Regions from separate parts of the Rhizobium sp. NZLR10 genome, predicted to be linked through region 2. Evidence: predicted binding sites of a transcription regulator. Region 2 holds the regulator's gene; each other region holds the start of a gene.
What was found. Region 2 encodes PhoB, which activates phosphate uptake and scavenging genes when phosphate is short. Its sites were predicted from a motif close to TGTCATNNANCTGTCAT; they were not measured.
Positions count from the first base shown of each region.

Region 1: a site for PhoB is predicted at 3,505-3,521, ahead of HJB82_RS26310 (UDP-2,3-diacylglucosamine diphosphatase). Genes of this name have one in related genera too.
Region 3: a site for PhoB is predicted at 2,973-2,989, ahead of phnC (phosphonate ABC transporter ATP-binding protein). Genes of this name have one in related genera too.

Region 1 is NZ_JABDWE010000021.1:22,215-27,157, reverse strand. It holds gene HJB82_RS26325 (ABC transporter permease) at 1-181, opposite strand, end outside; gene dgcA (N-acetyl-D-Glu racemase DgcA) at 280-1,263, shown strand; gene HJB82_RS26315 (MFS transporter) at 1,215-2,432, opposite strand; gene HJB82_RS26310 (UDP-2,3-diacylglucosamine diphosphatase) at 2,631-3,473, opposite strand; gene HJB82_RS26305 (histidine phosphatase family protein) at 3,618-4,367, shown strand; gene HJB82_RS26300 (efflux RND transporter permease subunit) at 4,461-4,943, opposite strand, start outside.
Region 2 is NZ_JABDWE010000032.1:14,100-19,042, reverse strand. It holds gene pstA (phosphate ABC transporter permease PstA) at 1-701, shown strand, start outside; gene pstB (phosphate ABC transporter ATP-binding protein PstB) at 717-1,532, shown strand; gene phoU (phosphate signaling complex protein PhoU) at 1,577-2,290, shown strand; gene phoB (phosphate regulon transcriptional regulator PhoB) at 2,423-3,106, shown strand; gene HJB82_RS30890 (GcrA family cell cycle regulator) at 3,284-3,817, opposite strand; gene HJB82_RS30885 (aspartate aminotransferase family protein) at 4,241-4,943, shown strand, end outside.
Region 3 is NZ_JABDWE010000018.1:107,749-112,691, forward strand. It holds gene phnE (phosphonate ABC transporter, permease protein PhnE) at 1-36, opposite strand, end outside; gene phnE (phosphonate ABC transporter, permease protein PhnE) at 44-1,003, opposite strand; gene phnD (phosphonate ABC transporter substrate-binding protein) at 1,069-1,974, opposite strand; gene phnC (phosphonate ABC transporter ATP-binding protein) at 2,061-2,906, opposite strand; gene HJB82_RS24310 (DapH/DapD/GlmU-related protein) at 3,035-3,652, opposite strand; gene phnL (phosphonate C-P lyase system protein PhnL) at 3,649-4,356, opposite strand; gene phnK (phosphonate C-P lyase system protein PhnK) at 4,437-4,943, opposite strand, start outside.

The sequences.
Region 1 (4,943 bases), on a different contig from region 2:
CCGTCAGGTCACCGGCCTTCTGGTGCAGCAGCTTCTCGAAGTCACGCAGCACGAAATGCACATAGGCGCTACGCCAGCTGCCTCTGAGACGCACATGCTGCCCCGAGCCATCGGACTGGTCGTCTACGTCAAGTGAGGCAACGTTGCGATTCTCGGCGTTCAAGATACTTATGTCTTTCAAGGCTCACGGCGACATTGCCGACTCGGCGGATCGTTCGCCGCCCGGCGCGTCAATATACAGAAGCAACGTTCGAATTCCATGCTCACAGGACTGCAATAATGCCGCGCACCCTCGATATCCAGATGAATTCATTTCCGATTGCCGGGACCTTCACCATCTCGCGCGGCGCAAAGACCGAGGCCGAGGTGATTACCTGCACGCTCTCCGAAGACGGTGTACAGGGGCTTGGCGAATGCGTGCCCTATCGCCGCTACGGTGAGACCATGGAGAGCGTTTTTGCCCAGATCGAGGCGGCGCGTCCGCTGATCGAGGCCGGGATCTCCCGCCGCGACCTCTTGTCCGCCATGCCGCCGGGCGCTGCCCGCAACGCCGTCGATTGCGCCCTCTGGGACCTGGAAGCGAAACAAACGGGTGAAAGCGTCGCGGCCCGTCTCGGCCTTGCCGATCTGAAGCCGCTCACCACCGCTTACACCATCTCGCTCGGTGAGCCGGAGGTGATGGCCGCAAAGGCTCGCGAACATGCAGGCCGCGCGCTGCTCAAGGTCAAGGTCGGAACCGGCGACGATGAAAGCCGTATCCGCGCCGTCCGCGCGGCCGCACCCGATGCCGCCATCATCCTTGACGCCAATGAAGGCTGGCCGGAAGCCGTGCTGGAACGACATCTCAACATCGCGGCGCAAGCGGGTGTGGCTCTCGTCGAGCAGCCGCTGCCGGCCGGCCGCGACGCTCTGCTTGCCGAAATCCGTCGCCCGCTTCTCGTCTGCGCCGACGAAAGTGTCCACCACACCGGCGATCTCGCAAGCCTTGCAGACCGCTATGACGCGATTAACATCAAGCTCGACAAGACGGGAGGCCTGACGGAGGCCCTGGCGATGAAGGCCGAGGCAGAACGGCTCGGTTTCAGCATCATGATCGGCTGCATGGTCGGCACCTCGCTTGCCATGGCGCCGGCCGCACTGCTCGCCCAGAATGCCGATTTCGTCGATCTCGACGGTCCGCTGCTGCTTGCCCGCGATCGCGAACCCGGCCTGCGCTACGCCGCTTCCCTGGTCTTTCCGCCCGAAAGCACGTTTTGGGGCTGAAGGTAGTAGGCCGAGATGACCAAGCCGAGGCCGGAGAACGCCACCAGCGCCATAACGTAATAGCTGACGACGCCGAGCCAGGCATAGAGATAACCCGACGCCAGCGTCATCAGCGCCATTGCCATGCCGACATAGAAGAAGTAGGCGCCTTGCGCCGAGGATTCCTGCGTCTCCTGCACCGTCGCCATGATCCGCCGCTGCACCCCGGTATGCACGAAGGCATAGGTGAAGCCGTGGAAACATTGCAGCAGGAAAAAACCGGCAAAGCCGGTATTCATCGGAAACAGTATCCAGCGGCAGACGCTGACCGCGCAGCCGAAGCGGATCAGGGTCCAGGCGTCGAAGCGCCGGTTGAGACGCTTCGACAGGAAGAACACCGTCACTTCGGAAGCGACGCCGACGCTCCAGAGCAGGCCGACCTCAGTGCCGGAAAAGCCGAGATGATGCCAGTAGATCGATGAAAAGGCGTTGAGCACCGCATGGCTGGACTGCTGAATGGCGACACCGATCAGCAGCAGCAGCAAGTGCGGCTCGCGCAACCCGCTGCCGGTGGCGGCCGGAATGTTGATCGGCTGGCCACGCCGACGCGTCGGCCCGATGCGCGGGCAGAAGATCGCCATCACCACGGTCATGGCAAAGCCGAACACCATGATATCAAGCACCATCCCGCCGCCCCACCGGCTGATCAGCTGGCCACCGACCAGCGTCGAGACGATGAAGGCAATCGAACCCCAGACGCGCATTGACCCGTAATCGAGGCCCCAGCGGCGCACGCCCGAGATGACGATCGATTCGACGACGGGCACATAGGGCGCGAAAGTGGCGCCCTGCAGTGCATAGACGATCGTCACCGGCCAGAAGGTCGTCGTCCAGAAGAGCGCGATCGCCGTCAGCAGCGACAGGCTGCCCGACCAGAGCAGCACGTCGGCGCGCTCCTTCAAACGGTCGGCGATCATGGCGACAACAGGCGCCACCAACACGCGAACCACCATCGGTATGGCAAGGATAACGCCGATCTCGTGGTCGCTGAAGCTGTGGGTTGCGAGCCACATCGGAAAGAACGGCAGAACGATGCCGTTGACGAGCAGTGGCGCGCAATAGGAAAGCGCGCTGAGCAGCCGGAAGCGCGGAGGCGCTCCCTCACTCGGGGAATGTTGAGCGGGAATCATCGGTGGACCTGAAGGAAACTGATCGTTGTCCTAACACACCACCCTGGAGGCGACCATTGCGAGAAATAGCCCTACTGAAACGTTTTAGAAAATAAATAGTGCCTGTCGCCTGACGGTAACGGCTAAACTCCTGGAGCGCGCGGCGCTGATACGCCGGCCCCAAAAATCAGACGGCCCTCAAATCAGGCGCCCCCCAAATCACGCGGCCTGCGGGGCGAACTCGCCCTGGTCATGCATTTCGATGGCGGCAAGCGCCGGCACACTGCTGGCAAGCGCCCGCCAGGTGATCAGTTCGAACGTGCCGTCGTCGTGCTCGGCCACCGCCGTGCAGCTTTCCACCCAATCGCCCGTATTGATGTAGCGGATGCCGTCCATGTCCTGGATGATGGCATGATGGATGTGTCCGCAGATCACGCCGTCGGCGCCGCTTTTGCGGGCTTCCTCTGTCACGACGCGCTCGAACTCGCCGATGAAGTTGACGGCATGCTTGACCTGCAGCTTCGCCCAGGCCGAGAACGACCAGTAAGGCATGCCGAGGCGTCGGCGCACTGCCGCCAGGAGGATGTTGATGCGGATAGCAGTATCGTAGGCCCAGTCGCCGAGATAGGCGAGCAGGCGTGCGTTGCGGACGACCACATCGAACTCGTCGCCGTGCAAAATCAGGTATTTTTTGCCGTCGGCGCCATCATGCATCATGCGGTCGACGACCTCGATGCCGCCGAAATGCATTCCCGGGAAGTCGCGCAGGAATTCGTCGTGATTGCCGGGGATATAGACGACGCGTGTGCCCTTGCGGGCCTTGCGCAGCAGCTTCTGGACGACATCGTTGCAGACCTGCGGCCAGTACCAGCTGCGCTTCAGGCGCCAGCCGTCGACGATGTCGCCGACGAGCACGATCGTATCGGCCTCGTGGTGGCGCAGGAAATCCAAAAGGAAATCGGCCTTCGCGGCCTTCGAGCCGAGATGGACATCGGAAATGAAGAGCGTTCGGAAATGTCTGGGTTCCATCATGTCTATCACGAGCTGTCGCTCATGCCCCATCTTTCATCTAGCCTTCCAAAACCAGACTCGTGTTTCAGGAAGATGACAGACTGGGGAAAAGCCCTGCGCGCCGGCAATATTGCCCTCTCCATCGAGCGCGTTCATGATGAAGGCGATTCCAGATCCGACATTGCGGGATGGCTGATGCGTCTCTTTCTCGTTCGCCACGGCGAATCTCTCGGCAACCTCAACGAACAGGCCTATCGGCAATTCGGCGATCACAATGTGCCGCTGACTGAGTGGGGTCACCGCCAAGCGGTGGAAGCCGGCGGCGCGATCGCCTCCTATTTGAAGACACTGCCGGGCGCGGATTTCGGCAAGCTGCAGATCTGGTACTCGCCATTCCTCAGAACACGGCAAAGCAAGGATGCCTTGCTTACAGCCCTGCCGGAAAGCTATGTCGGCGAAATCCGGGAGGATTACCTGCTGCGCGAGCAGGATTTCGGTCTGTTCACCGAAATCTATGACCATGCCGAACAGAAGCAGAAATTTCCCGAGGAATTCGAAAAATGGGCGAGACTGCGCAGCAACAGCGGCAAGTTCTACGCGCGGCCGCCAGATGGCGAGAGCCGGGCGGATGTGGCCCAGCGTGTCCGCCTTTTCCTTCAGACCGTCATGCGCGACGCTGAAAATAGCAGCCACAACGTCGTGATCGTCGGCCATGGCGTCACCAACCGGGCGGTCGAAATGAATTTTCTGCACCGCCCCGTCGAATGGTTCGAGCGTTCCGACAATCCTGGAAATGCCGATATCACGTTGATCGAGGGGACGCGCTCGCAAGGATACGTGTCGACCCTGCTGCACCAGGCGGCCGACCGGCAGCCGGGACAGGAAAGTGAACTGCGCGATGCCTATGGCGCCGACGTGACGATCACGCCGAAGCCCGGTGGATAGGTTTCTGGCGGATTACACAAGGCAACCCGCCAACTCCTCACCTCAGGTTATTCGTCGCCTCGGGTGAACCTTCACCTCGGGTGACTGGTCACCCTATGTCGGCGACGTCACCGTTGCCGGTTCCTGCCCGGCCGGTGCCTCCTCGTTCACAGTCTCCGGCCGCTTCGTCCTCAAGAGACGCAGCACGAAGACGAAGAAGACGGGAACGAAGAAGATCGCCAGCACCGTCGCCGAGACCATGCCTCCCAGCACGCCGGTGCCGATCGCATTCTGGCTGGCCGCACTTGGGCCGGTGGCGATTGCCAGCGGCACCACGCCCAATGTAAAGGCGAGCGAGGTCATGATGATCGGCCGGAAGCGCAGCCGAGCGCCTTCGATCGCGGCATCCATCAGCGATTTTCCCTCGGCAAAGCCGTCCTTGGCGAATTCGACGATCAGGATGGCGTTCTTCGCCGACAGACCGATGATCGCGATCAGGCCGACCTTGAAGTAGATGTCGTTGGACATGTCGCGGCTCATTACCGCGAGCACGCAGCCGATGACCCCAAGCGGCACGACCAGCATCACCGACAACGG
Region 2 (4,943 bases):
GCAATTCCAGCCGTCCGGAGGCCGCAGGCCTTGGCGTCGCCCTCATCGGCTCGCTCTACCTGATGCTGATCGTGCTGGTGCTCGCTCTGCCGATCGGCGTTGCCGCCTCGATCTATCTCGAGGAGTTTGCGCCGAAGAACAAGCTGACCGATCTGATCGAGGTCAACATCAACAACCTCGCCGCCGTGCCCTCGATCGTCTACGGTCTGCTCGGCCTTTCCGTCTTCATCAACTTCGTCGGCCTGCCGCGTTCGGCTTCGCTGGTTGGCGGCCTGGTGCTGACGTTGATGACCCTGCCGACGATCATCATTGCGACGCGCGCCGCACTGCGCGCCGTGCCGCCGTCGATCCGCGCTGCAGCCCTCGGCCTCGGCGCCTCGAAGATGCAGATGGTGTTCCACCATGTTCTGCCGCTCGCCATGCCCGGCATCCTCACCGGCACGATCATCGGCCTGGCGCATGCGCTCGGCGAAACCGCGCCGCTGCTGCTGATCGGCATGGTCGCCTTCGTCGCCAACGCGCCGACGACGCCGCTCGATCCCTCGACGGCTCTGCCCGTGCAGGTCTATATGTGGGCCAACGAGGCCGAACGTGCCTTCGTCGAGCGGACTTCGGGTGCCATCATCGTCCTGCTCCTGTTCCTGATCGTCATGAACATGGGCGCCATCCTCTTGCGTCGTCGCTTCGAGCGCCGCTGGTAAACGGAGTTACACATCATGAACATGTTGACGGAAGCTGCAGTTGAAAAAGCGCTGGATCAGAAGATGAGCAACGTCCCTTATAAGATGATCGGCAAGGATGTCTCGGTTTACTATGGCGAGAAGCGCGCGCTTTTCGATGTGAACCTGAACATCCGCGAAAACACCGTAACCGCGCTGATCGGCCCGTCCGGCTGCGGCAAGTCGACCTTCCTGCGGAGCCTAAACCGCATGAACGACACGATCGACGGCTGCCGGGTCACCGGCAAGATCACGCTTGATACCGACGATATCTATGATCCCGATATCGACGTCGTCGAACTTCGCGCCCGCGTCGGCATGGTCTTCCAGAAGCCGAACCCGTTCCCGAAGACGATCTATGAAAACGTCTCCTACGGCCCGCGCATCCATGGCCTTGCCAAGTCGAAGGCCGATCTCGACCAGATCGTCGAGACCAGCCTGCAGCGTGCCGGCCTCTGGAACGAGGTCAAGGACCGCGTGCATGAATCCGGCACCGGCCTGTCCGGCGGTCAGCAGCAGCGCCTCTGCATTGCCCGCGCCGTCGCCGTCAGCCCTGAAGTCATCCTGATGGACGAGCCCTGCTCGGCGCTCGACCCGATCGCCACCGCCAAGGTCGAGGAACTGATCCACGAACTGCGCGAGAACTACACGATCGTCATCGTCACCCACTCCATGCAGCAGGCCGCGCGCGTCTCGCAGCGCACCGCCATGTTCCACCTCGGCAATCTCGTCGAGGAGAACGACACCGACAAGATGTTCACCAATCCCGACGATCCGCGCACCCAGGACTACATCATGGGTCGCTTCGGTTGATTTTGGCGACACCAAGCCTTCCCGTTATTCGAGGATAAAGCCCCATGGCATCGACACATATTTTTTCTGCCTATGATGATGATCTGAAGTTCCTGTCCAGGCGGATTTCCGAAATGGGCGGCCTGGCCGAGCAGATGGTCAGCGAGGCCGTCCGGGCGCTCGTCAACGGCGATACCGCGCTGGCGCAGAAGGTCATCTCCGACGATGTGATCCTCGATCACGCCGAGCGAGAAATCGGCGACAAGGCGATCGTTACCATCGCCCGCCGTCAACCGATGGCCTCGGACCTGCGCGAAATCATGGGTTCGATCCGCATCGCCGCCGATCTCGAACGCGTCGGCGACCTCGGCAAGAACACCGCCAAGCGCGTCATCGCCGTGCAGAGCACCGGCGTTCCGCGCAAGCTCGCCCGCGGTCTCGAGCATCTGTCCGAGCTGGCGCTCGTCCAGCTCAAGGAAGTGCTCGACGTCTACACGACGCGCTCCGCCGACAAGGCCAATGCGATCCGTGAACGCGACAACGAGATCGACGCGATGTACACCTCGCTGTTCCGCGAGCTGCTGACCTACATGATGGAAGATCCGCGCAACATCACCAGCTGCACGCATCTGCTCTTCTGCGCCAAGAACATCGAGCGCATCGGCGACCACGCCACCAACATCGCCGAGACGATCTACTACATGGCGACCGGCGCACAGCCGGAAGGTGACCGTCCGAAAGACGACAGCGCCAACACCGTCGGCGCGGTCACGGAATAAAGCCCATACTAGCCGTTGCGTGCGCGCCCATCCGGGCGCGCAAAGAGGTCGCAGCCACCTTTCTGAATTTGCGCAGGATGCATTGCTTAAATCACCCCGGTTTAAGGAACATGCGCGAGGAGACCGACAGGCATGATCCCGAGAGTTGCAGTTGTTGAAGACGAGGAAGCCTTGAGCGTGCTTCTTCGCTACAATCTCGAAGCGGAAGGCTTCGAGGTCGATACTATCCTTCGTGGCGACGAAGCCGAAATCAGGCTTCAGGAGCGCACGCCCGACCTGCTCATCCTCGATTGGATGCTGCCCGGCGTCTCCGGCATCGAACTCTGCCGGCGCCTGCGCATGCGGCCGGAAACCGAACGTCTGCCGATCATCATGCTGACGGCGCGCGGCGAAGAGAGCGAGCGCGTCCGCGGACTGTCGACCGGGGCCGACGATTACGTCGTCAAGCCGTTCTCGACCCCGGAGCTCGTTGCCCGCGTCAAGGCGATGCTACGCCGCGCCCGTCCCGAGGTGCTGTCGACGGTGCTGAAATGCGGCGATATCGAACTCGACCGCGAAACCCATCGCGTCCATCGCAAAAGCCGCGAAGTCCGCCTCGGCCCCACCGAATTCCGCCTGCTGGAATTCCTGATGTCGTCGCCGAGCCGGGTCTTCTCCCGCTCGCAGCTTCTCGACGGCGTCTGGGGCCACGATATCTATGTCGACGAACGCACCGTCGACGTCCATGTCGGCCGCCTGCGCAAGGCGCTGAACTTCTCCAACATGCAAGACGTCATCCGCACCGTCCGCGGCGCCGGCTATTCGATGGAAGCCTGAGGGGTTTCCGATAAAGTCGAGCAAGCTCTGCCCCTCACCCTAACCCGACCGGGGTCGAGCCACTCGTCTCGACCCCGGTCGGTGCCGGCAGGCGGATGAGGGGCAGCCACACCCAACGTACTCACATAAAAAAACGGGCCTTCCAGCCCGTTTTTGCATGTCGACAATGTCACCCGTTCAGCTCGCCCGCGCTGCCGCCCGGCGGCGTTCGTTGACGGGCTGGTAGGCGAGTTTCTGGTGATAGCCGCAATAGGGTGAATTGTCGGGGGACTCGCAGCCGCAGAAGTGGAAGTCATCCTTCAGCGGATCGCCGACCGGCCACTTGCAAGTGCGTTCGGTCAGTTCCGTCAGGCCGAGGCGGCGGGAGATCGGCACGACCACGTTGCCTTTCGGCACGTATTCCATTTCCTCGACCGTTTCGATCTCGATCTCTTCCTTCAGCATCGTTGCGCCCTGCTGGCGGGTAACGGTGCGGGTGGTGATCCGAGAGGCGAAGTTCGGCGCGCGCGGCGCCGATGTATTGCGTTTCGGCGTTCGGGCCGTGGCGGCCGTGCCGCCGGCCTTGGCGCGGCCCGGAAGGCTCAGGCGGTGCACCTTGCCGATTACAGCGTTTCTGCTGACACCGCCAAGTTGCGCCGCGATCTGGCTGGCGCTCAGTCCTTCGGCCCAAAGCTTCTTGAGTTTCTCGACCCGCTCGTCTGTCCAGTTCATGCCCTGTCTCCACCTTCTGCGTTGGTGATGGCAGAATCCCTCACCGTTGCCTCGGAAGCTCCGAAACAAGAAACGCTTGATCAATTTTGGTGACTAGTTCCGCCGCATGCAGTCTAGTAATTGAACTTTAACCTAGTGTGAGCGTGACTCCGTGACAAGAGTCGCATGAATCCGGATGAATCGAATTCGGAGTTTTCCCCAACTTGCTGCCCCAGCGTGTCATTTCTGCAATAAAGCCTGTTGAAGGTCGAAAACACCGCTGTACAACCTTGCTGCATGCGCTAAGGGCGCAGTTTTGTTGACATTGCAGCGCGAAAAGGAAATAGTACCGCTGGCCGCCGCAAGGCGGCATTTTTAATTTTTCGGGCCTGGTTTTCTTAGCCGGAGTCCGTTGCTTGATAACTCTGATCGGGAGACCGCGCCATGGCTGAAGCCGCGCCGCTTTATGACACCTACTCTCGTGCCCCGCTGCGGTTCGAGCGAGGCGAGGGCGTGTGGCTGATCACCGAAAGCGGCGAACGTTATCTCGATTTCGGCGCCGGTGTTGCCGTCACCTCGGTCGGCCACGGCAATCCGCATGTGGTCGGCGCGCTGAAGGAGCAGGCCGACAAGGTCTGGCACCTCTCCAACATCTATGAGATCCCCGGCCAGGAGCGTTTGGCCAAACGGCTGACCGACGCCACCTTCGCCGACAAGGTGTTCTTCACCAATTCGGGTGCTGAAGCGCTCGAATGCGCGATCAAGACGGCGCGCCGTTATCAGTTTTCCAACGGCCATCCCGAGCGCTTCCATATCATCACCTTCGAGGGCGCCTTCCATGGGCGGACGCTCGCGACAATCGCCGCCGGTGGCCAGGAGAAATATCTCGAAGGCTTCGGCCCCAAGGCGCCGGGTTTCGATCAGGTGGCGTTCGGCGACATCGAAGCGGTCCGCGCCGCGATCACCGATGCGACGGCGGCAATCCTCATCGAGCCGGTGCAGGGCGAGGGCGGCGTGCGTCCTGCCACCCCCGAATTCATGAAGGCGCTTCGCCAGATTTGCGACGAAAACGGCCTGCTGTTGATCCTCGACGAGGTCCAGACCGGCGTTGGCCGCACCGGCAGGTTCTTTGCCCATGAATGGTCGG
Region 3 (4,943 bases), on a different contig from region 2:
TATCTCATGCATGCGGTTTGCGTCGATCACCGTCATGGCGGCCTCAATGTTGCAGAAGGAAGGCGTGCTCGCCGACGAGGCGGCGGCGCAGCCATGCGGAGAATTGGTCGACGGCGACGATCGTCACGAACAGCAGCAGAACGAGCGCCATCGTCTTCGCGCCGAAGCCGCGCGAGATCGAAAGCTTCAACTCCTCGCCGATGCCGCCGCCGCCGACGGCGCCGATGATGGTCGAGGCGCGCACGTTGATCTCTAGGCGTAAGAGCGCATAGGAGGTGAAATTCGGCAGCACTTGCGGCAGAGCGGCGAAGCGGACGCGCTCCCACCAGTTGGCGCCGACGGCTTTCATGCCCTCATCGGGCTTCATGTCGATATTCTCGGCCACTTCGTAGAAGAGTTTACCGAGCGCGCCGATCGTGTGCAGGGTGATGGCGATGATGGCAGCCACCGGCCCGATCGACAGGATCGCGGAAAACAGGCCGGCGATAACGATCTCAGGGAAGGCGCGCAAAAATTCCATCAGGCGCTTGGCGACGATGCGCAGCGGCCATGAACTGGTCAGGTTGCGGGCGGCAAAGAAGCTCAAGGGAACGGCAAAGACAAAAGCGACGATCGTCGAGATCAGCGCCACGTTGATCGTGACGATCATCAGCTCGAAATATTCGGGGATGTAGAAAGCGCCCCAGACGTAGACGCGGCCCTTGTCGAAATTGAATTCCTCGCCGCCCTTGTCGTTGACGCTCGCAATGTCGAACAGCGCACGCCAGACATCGTTCCAGTCCCTGGGGATGAGCCAGCTCAGGAAGTCGAAGATATGCGGCAGGCGGTCGAAGAAATGGCCGGCATTGCTCTCGTCGGCGAAGCGGACGGAACTGACGAAGGCCGCAATCAAGATAACCAGGCCGAGGATAGTGTAGAAGCGGCGCTTGGCGACCATCCGCTCCCAGGCGGTGCCGATCTCCTGCGTGCTCTGCATGTGCGGCTGTGTATCGGCAATAGTCATGGACGCCTCGCCCGATCAAAGATAAAGGGCGGCCGTTTCCGGCCGCCCCGCATTCCAGAAACCGATCAGCCGCCGATGGCAGCTTTGCGGACTTCGACGACGGCGTTGTAGAAGTCGTGCTTGACCGGGGCGTAACCCTTGTAGTCGCCGCCTTCGACAGCCGCGAAGCACTTGTGATCCTTCTCCGGCAGAGCCGTGAAGAAGGCTGCAAGCTTCGTCTGCCAGTCCTGGCCGAGGGCGTTGCGAACGACGAGGGGGCCGTTCGGGATCAGCGGCGAACGCCATACTTCAACCAGCTTGTTCGGATCGACGGCGCCCTTGTCGACTTCCTTGCGGAAGGTGCCGGAGGTGTAGCCGTCCTTGAATTCGCCGATGCCCGACGAGTCGTCGACGGCAACGTCGACCTTGCCGTCATAAGCGGCAAGCAGGTTGTTCTCGTGGCCGCCGTTGAACTGCGTCGAGGCGAAGAACTTGTCGTTCGGCATGCCCGTGTCCTTGGGGATCTGCGTCAGCGGCACGAGATAGCCGGAGGTGGAATCTGGATCGGCGTAGCCGAGCCTCTTGCCCTTGGCGTCCTTGATGTTCTTAATGCCGGAGGACTTCAGGGCGAGACCGACCGAGTAGTAACCCGTCGAGCCGTCCTTCTGCTGCGTCGTCAGGATCGGCGTAACAGCTTTCTCGTCCTTGATGTAAATGGCTGCGTAGCCGGAAGCGCCGAGTTCGGCGAAGTCGAGCGTGCCGCCGAGCAGGCCCTGGATAACGCCGTCATAGTCGGCGGCGGGGAACAGCGACACCTTCTCGAAGCCGAATTCCTGCTTCAGGTGGTCGGCAAGGCAGGCATAGTTGCGCAGGCGGTCGGTTTCGTTTTCGCCGCCGAGAATGCCGATGCGGAATTCCTTGAGATCTGCCGCGTTGGCGGCGCCGGCGAGCGCGAAGAGCGCCGTTGCCGCAAAGAGTGCTTTCTTCAACATGTGTCTCTCCTATTGACCGGTGCCCCCGGTCTTCCGTTACGAAGAAGTGTGCCCTTGACGCGGGCGCGCGATCGCGGCCGCCTCGCTCAGAGACCGGCCAGCGCCAGCGGTTGGGCGCCGGCGGATTGATTGTCTGCCCGCTCGGGAGCGATATTGATGGATGTCGAGGTCATCGTTTCGTCGATGCCGGCGCCATCCTTGTCCGTTCCGTAGATTGCCTTCACTGCCTCGGCGGTCAGTTCCGAGGCCTTGCCGTCGAAGACGACGCGGCCGCTGGCCATGCCGACGATGCGCTCACAATAGTTGCGGGCGGTGTCGAGCGTGTGAAGGTTGGTGATGACGGTGATGCCCTCGCGCTCGTTGATATCGCGCAGCGCATCCATGACGATCTTGGCATTCAGCGGATCGAGCGAGGCGATCGGCTCGTCGGCGAGAACCATCTTCGGGTTCTGCATCAGCGCTCGCGCAATCGCCACGCGCTGCTGCTGGCCGCCGGAAAGCGTGCCGGATGCCTGCAACGCCGTCTGCTCGATGCCGAGGCGTTCGAGCGCAGCGATGGCATGCACACGTTCCTCGCGGGTGAAGATGTTGAGCAGGCTCAGAAGCGTCGAGCGGTGGTTGAGGCGGCCGAGCATGACATTGGTCAGAACGTCGAGGCGCGGCACCAGGTTGAACTGCTGGAAGATCATCGCGCAATCGCGTTGCCAGTTGCGCAACGCCCGGCCGCGAAGCCCGGAGACCTCGACGCCGGCGAAATGAATGGAGCCGGAGCTCGGTTCCTGCAGCCGGTTGATCATGCGCAAGAGCGTCGACTTGCCGGCGCCGGATCGGCCGATGATGCCGACCATCTGGCCCTGAGGAATGTCGAGCGTGACGGAATCGACGGCGAGCTTTTTTCCGAAACGACGTGTGACATTCTTCAGCTCGAACATCATGCTTTCCCTTTGCACTCCAGGCCTTGGTCAGCATCGCATTAGTCCCGCTTGATGAACCTCCCATGTCATATTTGTGTAAGTCCTGTCACATATCCCCGCGCTTGTTGCGCATCTATATCGGCGGTTTAACCACCGTAGCGGAACAGGAAATCTTCCGCGCTCAGGTTGCGGAAATCCTCCAGCGCCTGGCGCAGCCGGTCGTGCTCCCAATCCCACCAGGAAAGCCTGTCCATCCGTTCGCCGATCTCTCTTGGAAAGCGTTCGCGGATTGGTTTGGCCGGCACGCCGCCGACGATCGCGTAGGGAGCGACATCCTTCGATACCACCGCACCGGCGCCGATCACCGCGCCGTTGCCGACGGTGACGCCGGGCAGGATGGTCGCCCCATGGCCGATCCAGACATCGTTGCCGATCGTCACGCGGTTTGCCCGCCGCCAGGCGAAGAAATCGGTTTCCATGTCGCCGTCCGGCCAGTAGTCGGCGGCACGATAGGTGAAATGATGCAGCGTCGCCCGCCAGGTCGGATGATTGGTGGCGTTGATGCGCACGGCGGCGGCAATATTGACGAACTTGCCGATCGTTGCGCACCAGACTGAGCCATCCTGCATGATGTAGGAATAGTCGCCGAACGTGGCCTCGCTGATGCGGCAGCGCTCGGAGACCTCCGTATAGCGCCCGAAGGTGGAGTCGCTGACGGATGCCGTCTCATGCACATAGGGCTCGATGCCAAGCTTGCGGCTCATGCGGCGATCTTTCCAGGCGAGAACAGCTGGACGTCGAGGATGCGGTCGGCGACCGCCTCGCGCACTTCCTCGTCGTGGAAAATGCCGAGAAGCGCGACACCCGCCTTCTTCTTCTCCTCGATCATGCCGACGACGACGGCACGGTTTTTGGCATCGAGCGAGGCTGTGGGTTCGTCGAGAAGCAGGATCGTGTGCTCGGTGATGAAGCCGCGGGCGATGTTGACGCGCTGCTGCTCGCCGCCGGAGAAGGTGGCGGGTGGAAGTTGCCAGAGCGCTTCCGGCAGGTTGAGCCTGGCAAGCAGGGCGCCCGCCTTTTCCCGTGCCGTGGCGGCGTCTTCGCCGCGCGCCACAAGCGGTTCGGCAACCACATCGACCGCCGCGACGCGCGGTACTGTGCGCAGGAACTGGCTGACATAGCCGAGCGTGTGGCGCCGCACGTTGAGCACGGTGCGCGGATCGGCGGCGGCGAGGTCGACGATGCGCCCGTCGTGGCGTATGAGGATCTGGCCAGTGTCGACGGCATAATTGCCGTAGATCATCTTGAGCAGCGAGCTCTTGCCGACGCCCGATGGGCCGCCGAGCACGACGCATTCGCCTGAGGCGACCGAGAAGGCGACATTGGAAACGACGGGCAGCCTGATGCCGTCGCGCAGGTGCATGGTGAAGCTTTTCGAGACTTCGGAAACGACGAGGGGCGTTGGCATGATGTCTTCTTTCCTGGTTTCGGATTTACAGCGCCGGGCCCTGAAAAGACGCGCAAGGACGCTGTAAAGTCTTGAATTGCTCAGACCTGCAGGATCGAGGAGACGAGCAGTTGCGTGTAGGGTTCGCGCGGGTCGTCGAGCACCCGGTCGGTGAGCCCGTGTTCGATGACGTAGCCGTCCTTCATCACCATCATCCGGTGTGAGAGCAGGCGGGCGACGGCGAGATCGTGGGTGACGATGATCGCCGACAGGCCGAGATCGTTAACGAGGCCGCGCACCAGATCGAGCAGGCGTGCCTGCACCGAGACGTCGAGGCCGCCCGTGGGTTCGTCCATGAAGACGAGGCGCGGGCCGGTGACGAGGTTGCGGGCGATCTGCAGGCGCTGGCGCATGCCGCCGGAAAAGGCGCGCGGCTGGTCGTCGATGCGGTCGGCGTCGATCTCGACGCGCTCCAGCCAATCGATCGCCGAAGCGCGGATCGTGCCATAGTGCCGGTCGCCGATCGCCATCAGCCGTTCGCCGACATTGGCGCCGGCGGAGACGGTCATGCGCAGGCCGTCGGCCGGATTCTGGTGCACGAAGCCCCA